2 regions of the Ensifer sp. YR511 genome follow, and region 1 is predicted to be linked to the other one. Evidence: predicted binding sites of a transcription regulator. Region 1 holds the regulator's gene; the other holds the start of a gene.
What was found. The regulator PhoB, encoded in region 1, activates phosphate uptake and scavenging genes when phosphate is short. The targets are predictions, from matches to a motif close to TGTCATNNANCTGTCAT.
Positions count from the first base shown of each region.

Region 2: the regulator PhoB is predicted to act here: its motif matches at 4,168-4,184, upstream of BLU15_RS00675 (LTA synthase family protein).

Region 1 is NZ_FNGR01000003.1:389,943-397,523, reverse strand. It holds gene pstC (phosphate ABC transporter permease subunit PstC) at 1-858, shown strand, start outside; gene pstA (phosphate ABC transporter permease PstA) at 855-2,177, shown strand; gene pstB (phosphate ABC transporter ATP-binding protein PstB) at 2,191-3,006, shown strand; gene phoU (phosphate signaling complex protein PhoU) at 3,057-3,770, shown strand; gene phoB (phosphate regulon transcriptional regulator PhoB) at 3,973-4,656, shown strand; gene BLU15_RS08995 (GcrA family cell cycle regulator) at 4,725-5,246, opposite strand; gene BLU15_RS08990 (aspartate aminotransferase family protein) at 5,668-6,867, shown strand; gene argF (ornithine carbamoyltransferase) at 6,972-7,581, shown strand, end outside.
Region 2 is NZ_FNGR01000001.1:142,937-150,517, reverse strand. It holds gene BLU15_RS00690 (TadG family pilus assembly protein) at 1-835, opposite strand, end outside; gene BLU15_RS00685 (TadE/TadG family type IV pilus assembly protein) at 837-1,259, opposite strand; gene BLU15_RS00680 (DUF1003 domain-containing protein) at 1,541-2,089, opposite strand; gene BLU15_RS00675 (LTA synthase family protein) at 2,205-4,133, opposite strand; gene BLU15_RS00670 (NAD+ synthase) at 4,402-6,084, shown strand; gene BLU15_RS00665 (hypothetical protein) at 6,088-6,423, shown strand; gene BLU15_RS00660 (TolB family protein) at 6,448-7,275, shown strand; gene BLU15_RS00655 (ankyrin repeat domain-containing protein) at 7,441-7,581, shown strand, end outside.

The DNA of each region.
Region 1 (7,581 bases):
ATCGTCGCCTCGATGCTGTCGGAAGCCGGACGCTTCTTCACCATGGTCTCGCCGTTCGAGTTCTTCTTCGGCACGGTATGGGATCCGCGGTTTGCCGCTGCCGGCAGCGGCGGCGCTTCGGGCCAGTTCGGCCTCATCCCGCTTCTTGCCGGCACGCTCTACATCGCCTTCGTCGCCATGCTGTTTGCGGTGCCGATCGGCCTCTTCGCGGCGATCTACATGGCGGAATATGCAAGCCCGCGCTTGCGTTCGACCGCAAAGCCGCTGCTCGAAGTGCTCGCCGGCATCCCGACCATCGTCTACGGTTTCTTTGCGCTGGTGACCGTTGGCCCGTTCCTGCGTGACATCTCCGCCCAGATGAACGGTCTCATGACCGGCAACTACCAGAACTTCATCCAGGCACAGAGCGTTCTGACGGCGGGCATCGTCATGGGCATCATGCTGATCCCATTCGTGTCGTCGCTGTCGGACGACATCATCACCCAGGTGCCGCGGGCACTTCGTGACGGCTCGCTCGGCCTTGGCGCCACCCGCTCGGAGACGGTCAAGAAGGTCATCCTTCCGGCAGCCCTCCCGGGCATCGTCGGCGCGCTGCTGCTCACCGCCTCGCGCGCCGTCGGCGAGACCATGATCGTGGTGCTGGCAGCCGGTGTGGCGGCCCGCATGCAGATCAATCCCTTCGAGCCGATGACGACGGTGACCGTTAAGATCGTCAACCAGCTGACAGGTGACCTCGAGTTCACCTCGCCGCAGACGCTGGTGGCCTTTGCACTGGGCATCACGCTCTTCGTCATCACGCTCGGCCTCAACATTTACGCGCTCTACATCGTGCGCAAATACCGGGAACAGTACGAATGACCGACATCGCTTCCCCGACCGTCCGGATCTCCGCCCGTCCCGCATCCGCCAAGCGCGATATCGGCATCAAGCGTCGCTATGCTGCCGAACGCCGGTTCCGCTTCTACGGCATGGCCGCGATCAGCACCGGTCTCTTCTTCCTGGCATTGCTGCTGTGGACCGTCTTTTCCAACGGCTACACCGCATTCCAGCAGACGACGATTACGCTGCCGATCGAATTCACCGAAAAGGTCATCGACCCCAAAGGCGAACGCGCGACCGACGGCAAGGTGCTGATGACCGCCAACTATCCGCTGTTGGTGCGCGACGCGCTCGTCAAGCAGCTCGGCATCGACGCCACCAAGCGGCCGCAGGTCAAGCAGGCGACCGACATGGTTTCCGCGAGCTCCCGCACGCTATTGCGCGACATGGTCGCCGCCGACCCGTCGATCATCGGCAAGACGGTTCCTGTCACGCTGCTGGCCGAGGCCAACATCGACTCCGCCTTCAAGGGCCAGATCGATCTCTCGGTCGATGAGGGCAAGCGCAAGGTCAAGGACCAGCAGGTGACCTGGATGAACGAGCTGGCGAGCGCCGGCATCCTGAAGAAGAGCTTCAACACCGGCATCTTCACCTTCGGCGCCTCCAGTCGTCCCGAAGCGGCAGGCGTCGGCGTCGCTGCCCTCGGCTCGCTCTACATGATGCTGATCGTGCTGGTGCTGTCGCTTCCGATCGGCGTCGCCGCCTCGATCTACCTCGAGGAGTTTGCGCCGAAGAACCGGCTGACCGACCTGATCGAGGTCAACATCAACAACCTCGCGGCCGTTCCGTCGATCGTCTACGGCCTCCTGGGTCTCGCCGTCTTCATCAACTTCGCCGGCATGCCGCGCTCGGCAGCCGTCGTCGGCGGCTTCGTGCTGACGTTGATGACCCTGCCGACGATCATCATCGCCACCCGTGCGGCGTTGAAGGCGGTCCCGCCGTCGATCCGCTCGGCGGCCCTCGGTCTCGGTGCGTCGAAGATGCAGACCATCTTCCACCACGTGCTGCCGCTGGCGATGCCGGGCATCCTGACCGGCACCATCATCGGTCTTGCCCACGCGCTTGGTGAAACCGCGCCGCTGCTCCTGATCGGCATGGTCGCCTTCGTCGTCGATTTTCCCGGTTCGCCGATGGAACCGTCGACGGCACTGCCGGTGCAGATCTACATGTGGGCCAATGAGGCGGAGCGCGCCTTCGTCGAGCGCACCTCCGGCGCAATCATCATTCTTCTCATCTTCCTGGTCGTCATGAACCTTGGAGCCATTCTGTTGCGACGTCGCTTTGAGCGCCGCTGGTAGTGAGGTAATTACTATGAACATCATGTCAGAAGCAGCAGTCGAGAAGGCTCTGGATCAGAAAATGAACACCGTGCCCTACAAGATGATCGGCAAGGATGTGTCGGTCTATTACGGCGAGAAGCGTGCGCTTTTCGACGTCAACCTCAACATCCGCGAGAACACGGTCACGGCGCTGATCGGTCCTTCGGGTTGCGGCAAGTCGACCTTCCTGCGCACGCTGAACCGCATGAACGACACGATCGAGAACTGCCGCGTCACCGGCAAGATCACGCTCGACGAGGACGACATCTACGACCCGACGATCGACGTCGTCGAACTGCGCGCCCGCGTCGGCATGGTCTTCCAGAAGCCGAACCCGTTCCCGAAGTCGATCTACGACAACGTCGCCTACGGCCCGCGGATTCACGGACTTGCCCGCACCAAGGCCGACTTTGACGAGGTGGTCGAGACCAGCCTGCAGAAGGCCGGTCTGTGGAACGAGGTAAAGGATCGTCTGCAGGAGCCCGGCACCGGCCTTTCCGGTGGTCAGCAGCAGCGTCTCTGCATCGCGCGTGCCGTCGCCGTCAGCCCGGAAGTCATCCTCATGGACGAGCCGTGCTCGGCTCTCGATCCGATCGCGACCGCCAAGGTCGAAGAGCTCATCCACGAGCTGCGCACGAACTTCACGATCGTCATCGTGACCCACTCGATGCAGCAGGCCGCCCGCGTTTCGCAGCGCACCGCCATGTTCCACCTCGGCAATCTCGTCGAGGAGAACGACACCGACAAGATGTTCACCAATCCGGATGACCAGCGCACCCAGGATTACATCATGGGCCGCTTCGGCTGAGGCCGCATAAGGCTGCAACAGTAACTGCAAAGCGCCCGTAAGGATCGACGATCATGTCCATGCATATCATGTCCGCCTATGACGAAGAACTGAAGTACCTGACGCGCCGCATCTCGGAGATGGGCGGCCTCGCCGAACAGATGGTCGCCGAGTCCGTTCGCGCGCTGGTCAACTCCGACCTGGCTCTCGCACAGAAGGTGATCTCGGACGACACCGTCCTCGACGACGCCGAGCGCCAGATCGGTGAGAAGGCGATCGTCACGATCGCCAAGCGTCAGCCGGTCGCCGCCGACCTGCGTGAGATCATGGGGTCGATCCGCATCGCCTCCGATCTGGAACGCGTCGGCGACCTTGGCAAGAACACCGCCAAGCGCGTGATCGCGGTCGCCGGCTCCGGCATTCCGCGCAAGCTCGCCCGTGGCCTCGAGCATCTGGCAGAGCTCGCTCTCGTCCAGCTCAAGGAAGTGCTCGACGTCTACGCCTCGCGCTCGCCGGAAAAGGCCAACAGCATCCGCGAGCGTGACGAGGAGATCGACGCGATCTACACCTCGCTGTTCCGCGAGCTCTTGACCTACATGATGGAAGATCCGCGCAACATCACGCCCTGCACGCATCTTCTGTTCTGCGCCAAGAACATCGAGCGCATCGGCGACCACGCGACCAATATCGCTGAGACGATCTATTACATGGCGACGGGTGCTCAGCCGGAAGGTGAGCGTCCGAAGGATGACACTACGTCGACGCTGGGCTCGGTCAACGACTGAGCGCCAAGCGCGCCGTAAGCATGCATGCCCTTTGAAATCTGATCCGGTCGCGGCTTCGGTCGCGGCCCCGAATTCCTGTATCTGAAGCATGCGGTTTTCGCCCCGCCTTTGAAAACGGCGGATGTGCTCCAGATTTAGAGTGTCTGAGCGCCGGCCGGGCCGATGAGCCCAAAGGCCGCCCGCGGTAAGGAGACGTTACCTGATGTTGCCAAAAATCGCCGTAGTCGAAGACGAAGAGGCGCTGAGCGTTCTGCTGCGTTACAATCTGGAAGCCGAGGGCTTCGACGTCGATACGATCCTGCGGGGCGACGAGGCGGAGATCCGGCTTCAGGAGCGGCTGCCCGACCTGCTTATCCTCGACTGGATGCTGCCCGGTGTTTCCGGCATTGAACTTTGCCGTCGGCTGCGCCAGCGTCCGGAGACCGAACGTCTGCCGATCATCATGCTGACGGCGCGCGGCGAGGAAAGCGAGCGCGTCCGGGGTCTGGCGACGGGTGCCGACGACTACGTGGTCAAGCCCTTCTCGACGCCGGAGCTGATGGCGCGCGTCAAGGCGATGCTGCGCCGGGCAAAGCCCGAGGTGCTGTCGACGCTGCTTCGCTGCGGCGACATCGAACTCGACCGCGAGACCCACCGCGTTCATCGCCGCAGCCGCGAAGTGCGCCTCGGCCCCACCGAGTTCCGTCTTCTGGAGTTCCTCATGTCCTCGCCGGGCCGCGTCTTCTCTCGCTCGCAGCTTCTGGATGGCGTCTGGGGGCATGACATCTATGTCGACGAGCGCACCGTCGACGTGCATGTCGGTCGTCTGCGCAAGGCTCTGAACTTCTCGAACATGCCCGACGTCATCCGCACCGTTCGCGGCGCCGGCTATTCGCTCGAAAGCTGAGCGGTCTGAAAGTCGCCAAGAAAAAAAGGGGCCGATCGGCCCCTTTTTTATTGATGCCGTCCAGCTTCTCAGCGGGCCCTGCGGCGCTCCCCCGACGGCTGGTAGGCCAGCCGCGCATGGAAGGTGCAGTAAGGCGAGGCTTCCGGGGAATCGTTGCCGCAGAAGTGAAACTCTTCCTTCAGCGGGTCGCCGATCGGCCACTTGCAGGTGCGCTCGGTGAGCTGGGTCAGCTCGAGGCGGCGCGACATCGGCACGACAACGTCGGTGCGGGTGCTGAAATCCTGCTCGGCAACGAGATCGACTTCGATTTCTTCCTTGAGAACGACAGCGCCGGCCGCGCGTGCAACCGGGCGGGTCGAAACGCGCGAAGCGTAGTTCGGTGCGCGCGGTGCCGAAGTCGGGCGCTTCGGACGGGCTGCTGTCGTGGTGCTGCCGCCGGCCTTGGCGCGACCTGGCAGGCTCAGGCGGTGAACCTTGCCGATGACAGCGTTACGGCTGACGCCGCCGAGCTGCGCCGCGATCTGGCTTGCGCTCAGGCCCTCGGACCAAAGCTTCTTCAGTTTCTCCACCCGCTCGTCAGTCCAGTTCATTTCTGCACTCTCCGTTCTCAGCGTTGGGGATGGCAGAATCCCTCACCGCACCCCGGCTAAACCCCGGGGTTGCAAACGCGATAACTCTTTTGGTGACTAGGTCCGCCGCATGCGTCTAGTAATTGAATGTTAACGTACTGACCGCTGGACTCTGTGGCAAGAGTCCCGGGAATCAGGCCGAATCGATTTCGTAGTTTTCCCCAACTTGCTCGGCCAGCGTTGCATTTTTGCAAGCCCTCCCGGACGATTTTTCTGCTGCCAGGAATCGACCCTTCATGTTGCGCTGCAAGGCTTGGTTTTGTTGACATTGCAGCGCGAAATGGGAATAGTGCCTGCGCCGCCGAAAGGCGGCATTTTTGATTTTTATCGGCCCGCGTGAGGCGCGGGATCGATGTCGATCTGGAGTGAAGGAGAGCCTCGCATGACTGCAACCACGCCGCTTTACGATACCTACATGCGCGCGCCGTTGCGTTTCGAGCGAGGAGAGGGCGCCTGGCTGATCGCTGAAGACGGCACGCGTTATCTCGATTTCGGTGCCGGCGTTGCCGTGAACTCGCTCGGCCACGCGCACCCGCACCTGGTCGAGGCGCTGAAGGCGCAGGCCGACAAGGTCTGGCACCTGTCCAACCTTTATGAAATTGCGGGCCAGGAAAGCCTCGGCCGCCGGCTGACGGCAGTGACCTTTGCCGACAAGGTCTTCTTCACCAATTCGGGCGCGGAAGCGCTGGAATGCGCCATCAAGACGGCACGGCGTTACCACTTCTCCAAGGGCCACCCGGAGAAGTTCCACGTCATCACCTTCGAAGGCGCCTTCCACGGCCGCACGATCGCGACGATCGCCGCCGGTGGTCAGCAGAAATACATCGAAGGTTTCGGGCCGAAGGCGCCGGGCTTCTACCAGGTTCCGTTCGGCGACATCGCCGCGGTCAAGAATGCGATCACCGAGGAAACCGCAGCGATCCTGATCGAGCCGATCCAGGGCGAGGGCGGCATCCGTCCGGCGACCAAGGAATTCATGCAGGAACTGCGCGCGCTTTGCGACGAGTTCGGCCTGCTCTTGATCCTCGACGAGGTCCAGACCGGCGTCGGCCGTACCGGCAAGCTGTTTGCCCATGAATGGGCGGATATCCGTCCGGATATCATGGCGGTCGCCAAGGGTATCGGCGGTGGCTTCCCGTTCGGCGCCTGCCTCGCGACTGAGGAAGCCGCATCTGGTATGGTGGCGGGCACGCATGGCTCCACATATGGCGGCAACCCGCTGGCCATGGCCGTCGGCAACGCCGTGCTCGACGTCGTTCTGGCCGACGGATTCCTGACGCATGTGCGCGATGTCGCGCTGGTCTTCCGCCAGGGCCTTGCGTCGCTCAAGGACCGTTTCCCTGATGTCATCGAGGACATCCGCGGCGACGGTTTGATGCTGGGCATCAAGGTGAAGGGCCCTTCGGCCGATCTGCTGAAGGAAATCCGCGCCGAAAAGCTCCTGGCCGTGCCGGCGGGCGAAAATGTGCTGCGTCTGCTGCCGCCGCTGACCGTGACGGCGGAAGAGGCGCGCGAGGGGCTCGCACGTATCGAACGCGCCGCCGAGGCGGTTCGCAAGGCAAGCGGCAACGCCGCGGCCTGAAGGTAGCGACCCAGGGACGACTAAGGCGTTAGAATGACCTTCGTGCGGGCACGTGGATAGCGTGCCGCACCAGGGACCGATTTTTCAGACAGGAACCGAGTACGATGGCAGGCACCAGACATTTTCTCGATCTTTCGGCCATGACGGCCGCCGACCTCCGGACGATCATCGACGATGCGCGCGTCCGAAAGGCGGCGACCAAGGCCGGAACTGCCGAGAAGCCGCTCGCCGGCAAGATGCTGGCGATGATCTTCGAAAAGCCCTCCACCCGCACCCGCGTTTCCTTCGATGTCGGCATGCGCCAGCTCGGCGGCGAAACCCTGTTTCTGTCGGGCACCGAAATGCAGCTCGGCCGCGCCGAGACGATCGGCGACACGGCCAAGGTGCTCTCGCGTTACGTCGACGCCATCATGATCCGCACCACCGACCATCGCCGCCTTCTGGAACTGGCCGAGCATGCGACGGTCCCGGTCATCAACGGCCTGACCGACGATACGCACCCCTGCCAGATCATGGCCGATATCCTGACCTTCGAGGAGCATCGCGGTCCGGTAAAGGGCAAGACGATTGCCTGGACCGGCGACGGCAATAACGTGCTGCATTCGCTGATCGAAGGTTCTGCCCGCTTCGGATACCGCATGAACATGGCCGTGCCGCTCGGTTCCGAGCCGCAGGACAAGTTCCTGAACTGGGCGCGCAACAATGGCGGCGAGG
Region 2 (7,581 bases), on a different contig from region 1:
TGTCGTTCGAGGTCGAAAGTTCGATGCTCTTGAGTGCGGCCGTGACCGTTCCGGACAGGCCCTGGACGAGCCGCATGGAGGCAAGCAACTGCGGCATCGTCAGGTTTGCCTTGAGCACGTCTTCATAGGACGCAGCCGTCAGGTTGAGCCTGGTCGCAATGACCTTCAGGAAGGGCTGGATATCGATATCGGCGTCGATGAGCGCCTGGTAATCCATGACCTTGAGCGAGATCGTCGTTCCGAGCATCTGCCCGAGGATGGAGTTGAGCAGCCCATCATTGAGGCTTGCAAGACGGGAGCCTACGGAGAAGGCCGCGATCTTCGAGCTCGCCGCCGTGCCGTAGACGCTGAGGTCCGGCGGGGCGCTGAAGATCGAGGCGAGGAAGATGTCGCCCTTCCTTTCGAGCATCACCTGCACGGCGTCCGTGGGCATGGCGTCCTTGATAAAGCGCTGGCCGGCATCGACCGACGGATCGGGGACGTAGCGCCCGCGCGCTACGGTCGCGACGCCATCAAGCTTGGCGGTGCTGATGTCACCGGGCGGCAGGGTCTTGCCGTCGATGGTCAACAAACCGTTCGGCGTCGATACGCCGTAGTTCAGGCCATTGTTGGCGAAGTGGTTGAGCACGGCCTTCTCGGCGGCGGAGACGTTGGCCGCTGCCGCGATCGCAGCGAGATCGACCGAAGACTGCATTTCACGCTTCTGGACGGTCAGGTAGCCGTAGTCGATCGCAAGGGCCATGGACGTGATCACCAACGGCATGGCCAGGGCGGCCGAGATACCGATATTGCCGCTACGGGCTCGGGCGAGGGAGCGCATGGGTTTCCACAGCATATCAGACCCCTCCGATGCGGATGGTTGCGAAGCGCTCGATCTGTTCGCTCGGCATGGCGAATGTGAACAGGTTGAAGATCGGCAGGTCGCCGGCGTCGTATTTGATCCGGACGGTGAACTGGTTTGCGTTGTTGGCGTCGTCCCTGACGGTGACGGTCATGCGCGACGACTTGATGAAGGCCTGATCCATCGTCGTGCGACGGATATAGTCGGTCGCGAGCCGTTCACGCTCGGTTTGGGAGAGGCCGGCGATGGCTGTGCGGGCGGCATCGGCAGCAATCTGCTGAATGGAATGGGCGGCACTGAGATAGACGCCATAGGCGATCAGGGTCAGCACGCACATGAAGAAGAGTGGTGCTATTATTGCAAATTCGATCGCAGCGGCCCCGTCCCGGCCGCCTAACAGGCGCTTGAAGTTGGACATTGCAGCATCTCCGCGTACCCACGTTGCTGTATTTCTCGAATGTCCCTGCACCCATAACGTGATCCTCAAATATTAATTTTTTCATACTCCGATAAGTTGTTGAATCCCAATGCATTTCGCAAATGTTGCAAAATGTGTATTCACAGTTGAATTAGTATTTATGAAAATTAGCTAGTTTTCGCCCTGTCGCGGCGGCTGCGCGCCCGCGTCCGGGCGCCGAATCCGCGCGAGGGCAGGCTTGCGTATCGCCAGCGCATCGTCCCGGTTCGGCCGGGGGCCGGTCACTCCTGTCCGGGGGGCGTGCGATAGCGTTCGAGCTGCCGGTTGAGCGTCGCCAGGTCCGCGCGCAATTCGGAGATCTCGCGCAGCAACACGTCGTCGACCTTGTGATGCAGTGCGATCAGTTCGACTTCCGACTTGAGATTGACTTCGTAATCCTTCGAGGCAGCGAAGCGGTCGCGCTCCGCCTGGCGGTTCTGCGACATCATGATGACCGGAGCCTGCAGCGCGGCGAGCATCGAAAGCATCAGGTTGAGGAAGATATAAGGGTAGGGATCGAAGGCGCCGGTGGCGAGCAGAATGGTGTTCAGCAAAACCCAGAAGACGAGAAAGCCGCAGAAGCCAATGATGAAGCTCCAGGAGCCGCCGACGCGGGCGATGTTGTCTGCGAGCCTGTCGCCGAAGGAGAGCCGTGCCGTGAAGGCGGCATGTGAATCGGTGGCGAGCGTGCGTCGGTCCCGGGCATGGGTAAGAATGCGGCGCTCGATCTCTCCGAGCTCGCTGAGCGGCTTGCCGAAAAGCTGTTTCGATATGTCATTGAAGTGCGGCATGGCGATCTCCGGAGTTGGCCGGAGACAATCTAGCGCGTCAGCGCCGCAAGGAAATCACGCGGTACGCGAAAATGCCGCAAGGACCGGAGCGGTTGCTGGCCGCTCCGGTCTTCGATCAGTGGGTTTCGACGCTGGCGAAGAGATCAGCGTGTGACTTGAAGAACCGGTCGGTCGAGAAGCGGTCGCCGAACATCATGTCGTGTTGCAGGAAGCGGTAGTCACGCAGGAGTGCCGGCACCTTCGGCTGGCGCGACCACTCGGCGACTTCCTTGCCATTCTTGCGGATCAGCATGTAGCGGTCGACGACGCGGTACTGGTCATACACCTTGCCGAGGAAGCCGGTGTAGTAGGGATGCTCGTAACCGGACTGCTTGAGGATCTGGTAGGAGAGGAAGGCCGGGCTGATGGTGCCGACGTTCTTCTTCGGGCCAGTCTTGTTCGACCAGACGACGAGCGGCGTTTCATGCTGCGCCTTCATCTGCTCCTTCGAACCTTTGCGCTCCGCCGTCACACCCTTCATGAAACCGGTGCTGGTATAGACGGTGTTAAGCGGCGGCAGATGGTCGCCAAAGAGCACGATAACCGTTTCGCGATCGCGGTTCTTGGCCCAGTCCATCAGCTTCTTCAGGCTGTCGTCAGCCTCCTTGATGCCCTGCGCGTAGGTGGCAAGAACCTGGCGGTCGGCCTCGGGCAGATCGCCTTCGACCTTGATGGTGTTGTTGGCGTAGCGGTTGGCCTCATAGGGGCCATGGCCCTGGAGTGTGACGGCGAAGAAGAAGAACGGGTCGTCCATCGCGTCGGCTTGGCGGATGATCTCGTTGGTCAGCGAGTCGTCCGAGGCGAAGATGCCGCGCTTCTGCATCGGTGGCATGTTCTCTTCCGACTTGAACATGTCGAAACCGAAGGCCTTGTAGACGGCGGTGCGGTTCCAGAACCAGCTCTGGAACGGATGGATGGCGCGCGAGACGTAGCCTTCGCCACGGAAGAAAGTGGCAAGCGACGGGATCGGATTGCGGATGTACTGCTGGTACGGGATGCTGCCATAGGGCAGGAACGCGTTGGAGAAGCCGGTCAGCGCCTCGAACTCGACGTTGGCGGTCATGCCGCCGAACTCCGGCGAGAAGACGTTGCCCGACTGCATTTCACGGATCGTCGGCATCGGGTCGGGCGACAGCTTGACGTTCGGCAGGCGGGTCGGATCCCAGAAGGATTCGCTCATCAGCACGATGACGTCGGGCTTGCCGCGGTGCGAGGTGCCGGCGGGAAGCGGCTTCACCGGAATGCGGTCGATCGCGTCGGCCATGTAGCCGGCGGGCGCGCTGACATTGGCCATCGGCAGGTTGATCGCAAAGGCGAGCGCAAAGCCGTTGTGCTTATAGTTCTCGGTCTGGTCCCACATGATCGGGATGACCTTCAGGCGATCACGGATCCAGGAAAACTGGTTGTAATCCATGATGTTCCAGAAGGCGACGAGCAGCGGCAGCGCGAAGGCGAGGCGGGCGACACGCTCGCGGGTCGTCAGCTTCGGGAAGGTCCGCCAGGCAAAGCGCAACAGGAGGGCGATGGCGACGACGGTGGCAACCAGGCCGACGGCGATGCCGAGCGCCGTCCACGGACGGTCCTTTACCAGCACGGGCATCAGCTCCATGATCTGGCGGCCGAACAGGAAGTCGGTCGGATAGAGCGGATCGGACAGGAACACCTGCTTCTGCTGGCAGATGACGGCCGGCAGAAGTGCCAGCGGCGCGATCACCACGGCGGACTTGTGCTCGCGGCCGAAAATACCGTCGACAGCGAGCAGAATGAGAAAGAATATGCCGATGGTCGTCAGCGCCGGGCGCGTCGGGTCGAGGACGTAGGAAAGGGTGTCGGTCAGCGACTGACGGACGATCAGTTCAACGGCGAAGACAAGGGCAGTTGCAACGAACAGGGAGAACAGGGCGCTGCGCGTGGAAGCGAGCGTCTTGGCGTGCCGTGCGGCGAAGCCGGGTCGGTCGGCATAGACACGTGAGCCTCGCGCGACAGCGGAATCGATACTGGCCAACATATTCTCCAATTTCATAAATGCGTCGTGTAACTGTCATACGCCCGTCATTTTGAACAGGGGATGAATGGTTTCTTAACGGGAATGGAGGGTGGCTTTTCGTGGCGTGAAGCCGCACGAACGGCCCAGTATAAGGACCGGGAAAAACAGAAGTTTTCGGTTTTTTTCGCGTGGCTGCGATTGGCTGTGGGTATTTTTCCGCAGATTGCGCTAAAGAACATTGCGAAAGTCAGATGCAATCGTTCAGGACAGACCGACAGGCCCGCTCATGACCGCCCATAAAAACGCCCCCTCGCTCCTTCGTATCGCCGTTGCCCAGCTCAATCCGACCGTGGGCGACATCGCCGGAAACCTGGCCAAGGCGCGTGAGGCGCGCGCCGATGCGGCGCGACAGGGCGCCGATCTCCTGCTTTTGACGGAGCTGTTCATTTCGGGCTATCCGCCGGAAGACCTTGTTCTGAAGCCGGCCTTTCTCAAGGCCTGCCTCCAGGCCGTCGAAAAGCTGGCCGCCGAGACGGCCGATGGCGGCCCGGGCGTCATCATCGGCTTCCCGCGCCTGTCGAAGACCGGCCGACATAACGCCGTGGCAGTACTCGACGATGGCAAGGTGATCGCGATCCGCGACAAGGTCGATCTGCCGAACTACGGCGAGTTCGACGAGAAGCGCGTCTTCGATCCGGGCGAGATGCCGGGACCGGTCAATTTCCGCGGTGTGCGCATCGGCATTCCGATCTGCGAGGACATCTGGGGCGATCTCGGCGTCTGCGAGACGCTGGCCGAAAGCGGTGCTGAAATCCTGCTGTCGCCGAATGGTTCGCCCTATTATCGCGGCAAGGTCGACGTGCGCCATCAGGTCGTGCTGAAGCAGGTGATCGAGACGGGCCTACCGATGATCTATGCCAACCAGCTCGGCGGCCAGGACGAACTGGTCTTCGACGGCGCCAGCTTCGCCTTCAACACCGACAAGTCGCTCGCCTTCCAGATGAGCCAGTTCGAAGAGGCGGTCTCGATCGTGGAGTGGAAGAAGGGCGAGAGCGGCTGGCATTGCGAGCACGGCCTGAAGTCGCGCCTGCCGGAGCGGGAGGAGGCGGATTACCGCGCATGCATGCTCGGCTTCCGCGACTATGTGAACAAGAACGGCTTCAAGAATGTCGTGCTTGGCCTCTCCGGCGGTATCGATTCCGCCATTTGCGCAGCGCTCGCCGTCGATGCGCTCGGCGAGGAGCGGGTGCGCACGGTCATGCTGCCCTACCGCTACACCTCGCACGAATCGCTGAAGGACGCCAAGGAATGCGCCGAGGCCCTCGGCTGCCGTTACGACATCGTGCCGATCTCCGAGCCGGTCGAAGGGTTCCTCAGCGCACTCTCCGATACGTTCGAAGGCACGGAATCCGGCATCACCGAGGAGAACCTGCAGAGCCGCACCCGCGGCACGATCCTGATGGCGATCTCCAACAAGTTCGGCTCGATGGTGGTGACGACGGGCAACAAGTCGGAGATGTCGGTCGGCTATGCCACGCTCTATGGCGACATGAACGGCGGCTTCAACCCGATCAAGGACCTCTACAAGATGCAGGTCTATGCCATCTCGAGCTGGCGCAATACCACGGTTCCTCCGGGCGCGCTTGGTCCTTCCGGCATCGTCATTCCGCAGAACATTATCGACAAGGCGCCTTCGGCCGAGCTTCGTCCCAACCAGACGGACCAGGATTCGCTGCCGCCCTATCCGGTGCTCGACGACATTCTCGAATGCCTGGTGGAAAAGGAAATGGGGACGGACGAGATCGTCGCCCGCGGCCATGACGAGGTGACCGTTCACCGGGTCGAGCATCTGCTCTACATCGCCGAATACAAGCGCCGGCAATCGGCGCCGGGCGTCAAGATCACCAAGAAGAACTTCGGACGCGACCGCCGCTACCCGATCACCAACCGCTTCCGCGACCGGGGCTAGGCGATGGATATCCTCTCCGAAGAGACGGACGGCCGACAGGGCCGTGCAGATTTTACGGACGAGGAAATCCGGCTCCTGCGACTGTGGTCGGCAAGCGACGTTTCCGCCGGCCGGCAGCTTTCGGCGCAGATCGGCTATTTCGCGACGCCTGCGGTCTTTGGGGTCTATGGCCTTGCGACCGGAAGCCTCACCGTCGTCGGCGTTGCCTTCATCTGCATCCTGCTCCTGCTGGCCTGGGGTCTGGTCACCACCTGGCGGGACCGACGCGATTCCGTTCTGATGCAATCGGTCTGTTCCAAGGTTCTGGCGACTCTGCCGGCGGGTGAAGACAAGAAATAGCGGCCTCGTCCGGGAGAGAAGAGCATGCGCAGTTCCGTCGAAATCCATGACATCGCAACAGGTGAAACGCGGGTTGTCTGGCAGACGGACCGGCTGGTCGAGGCACCGAACTGGTCGCGGGACGGCTCACATCTGATCATCAACGGTGACGGCAGGCTCTATCGGCTTGGCCTTGATGGTTCCGAACCGGTGGAGATCGATACCGGTTTTGCGACGCTCTGCAACAACGACCACGGCCTCTCCCCGGATGGCACGACGATCGCGATCAGCGACAAGACCGAGTTCGGGAAATCGGCGATCTACCTGCTGCCGGCCGAAGGCGGCACGCCGCGGCTCGTCACCCGCAACCTGCCTTCCTATTGGCACGGCTGGTCGCCCGACGGGAACACGGTGACCTATTGCGGCATCCGCGACCAGGTCTTCGACATCTATACGATCTCCGTCGACGGCGGCGAGGAGCGGCGGCTCACCCATGGGGAGGGCCGCAACGACGGGCCCGATTGGTCGGCAGACGGCGAATGGATCTATTTCAACTCGAGCCGTACCGGCCAGATGCAGATCTGGCGGATCCGCCCGGACGGTAGCGACGTCACGCGCATCACCGACAGCCCCTATGGCGACTGGTTTCCGCATCCGTCGCCTGACGGTAAGCATCTGCTCGTGCTTTCCTATGACGGCGACGTCTTCGATCATCCGAGGGATCTCGATGTCCGGTTGAGGCTGATGGACCTGGACGGCGGCAATGCCCGCATCCTGTTCGAGCTCTTCGGCGGGCAGGGAACGATCAACGTTCCCAACTGGGCGCCTACGGGCGATCGTTTCGCCTTCGTCCGCTACGAACGGGAAAGCTGACCGCGCTGGACAAGTATATCGAGGCCATGCTAGCGATGAGGTCGTTCGCAGGGCGCATCCGATCCGCGGGAAGGGCAAGGCCCACCTGTTTCACTGAACTTGGTTGCCACACCTCTTTTCAGTCTGTGGGCGCGGATACCGGACGTGAATGAAAGGAGGTCTTTCATGATCACGCGCGATCTTTCCGCGAACATTACCCTCGATACGATCCGCAAGCAGGCCAAGGCCTTTTTGAAGGCCGTCAAGGCTGGCGATGCCAGCGCAAGACAGCGGGCGCTTCCCTATTTCTCCGAACCGACCGCAATG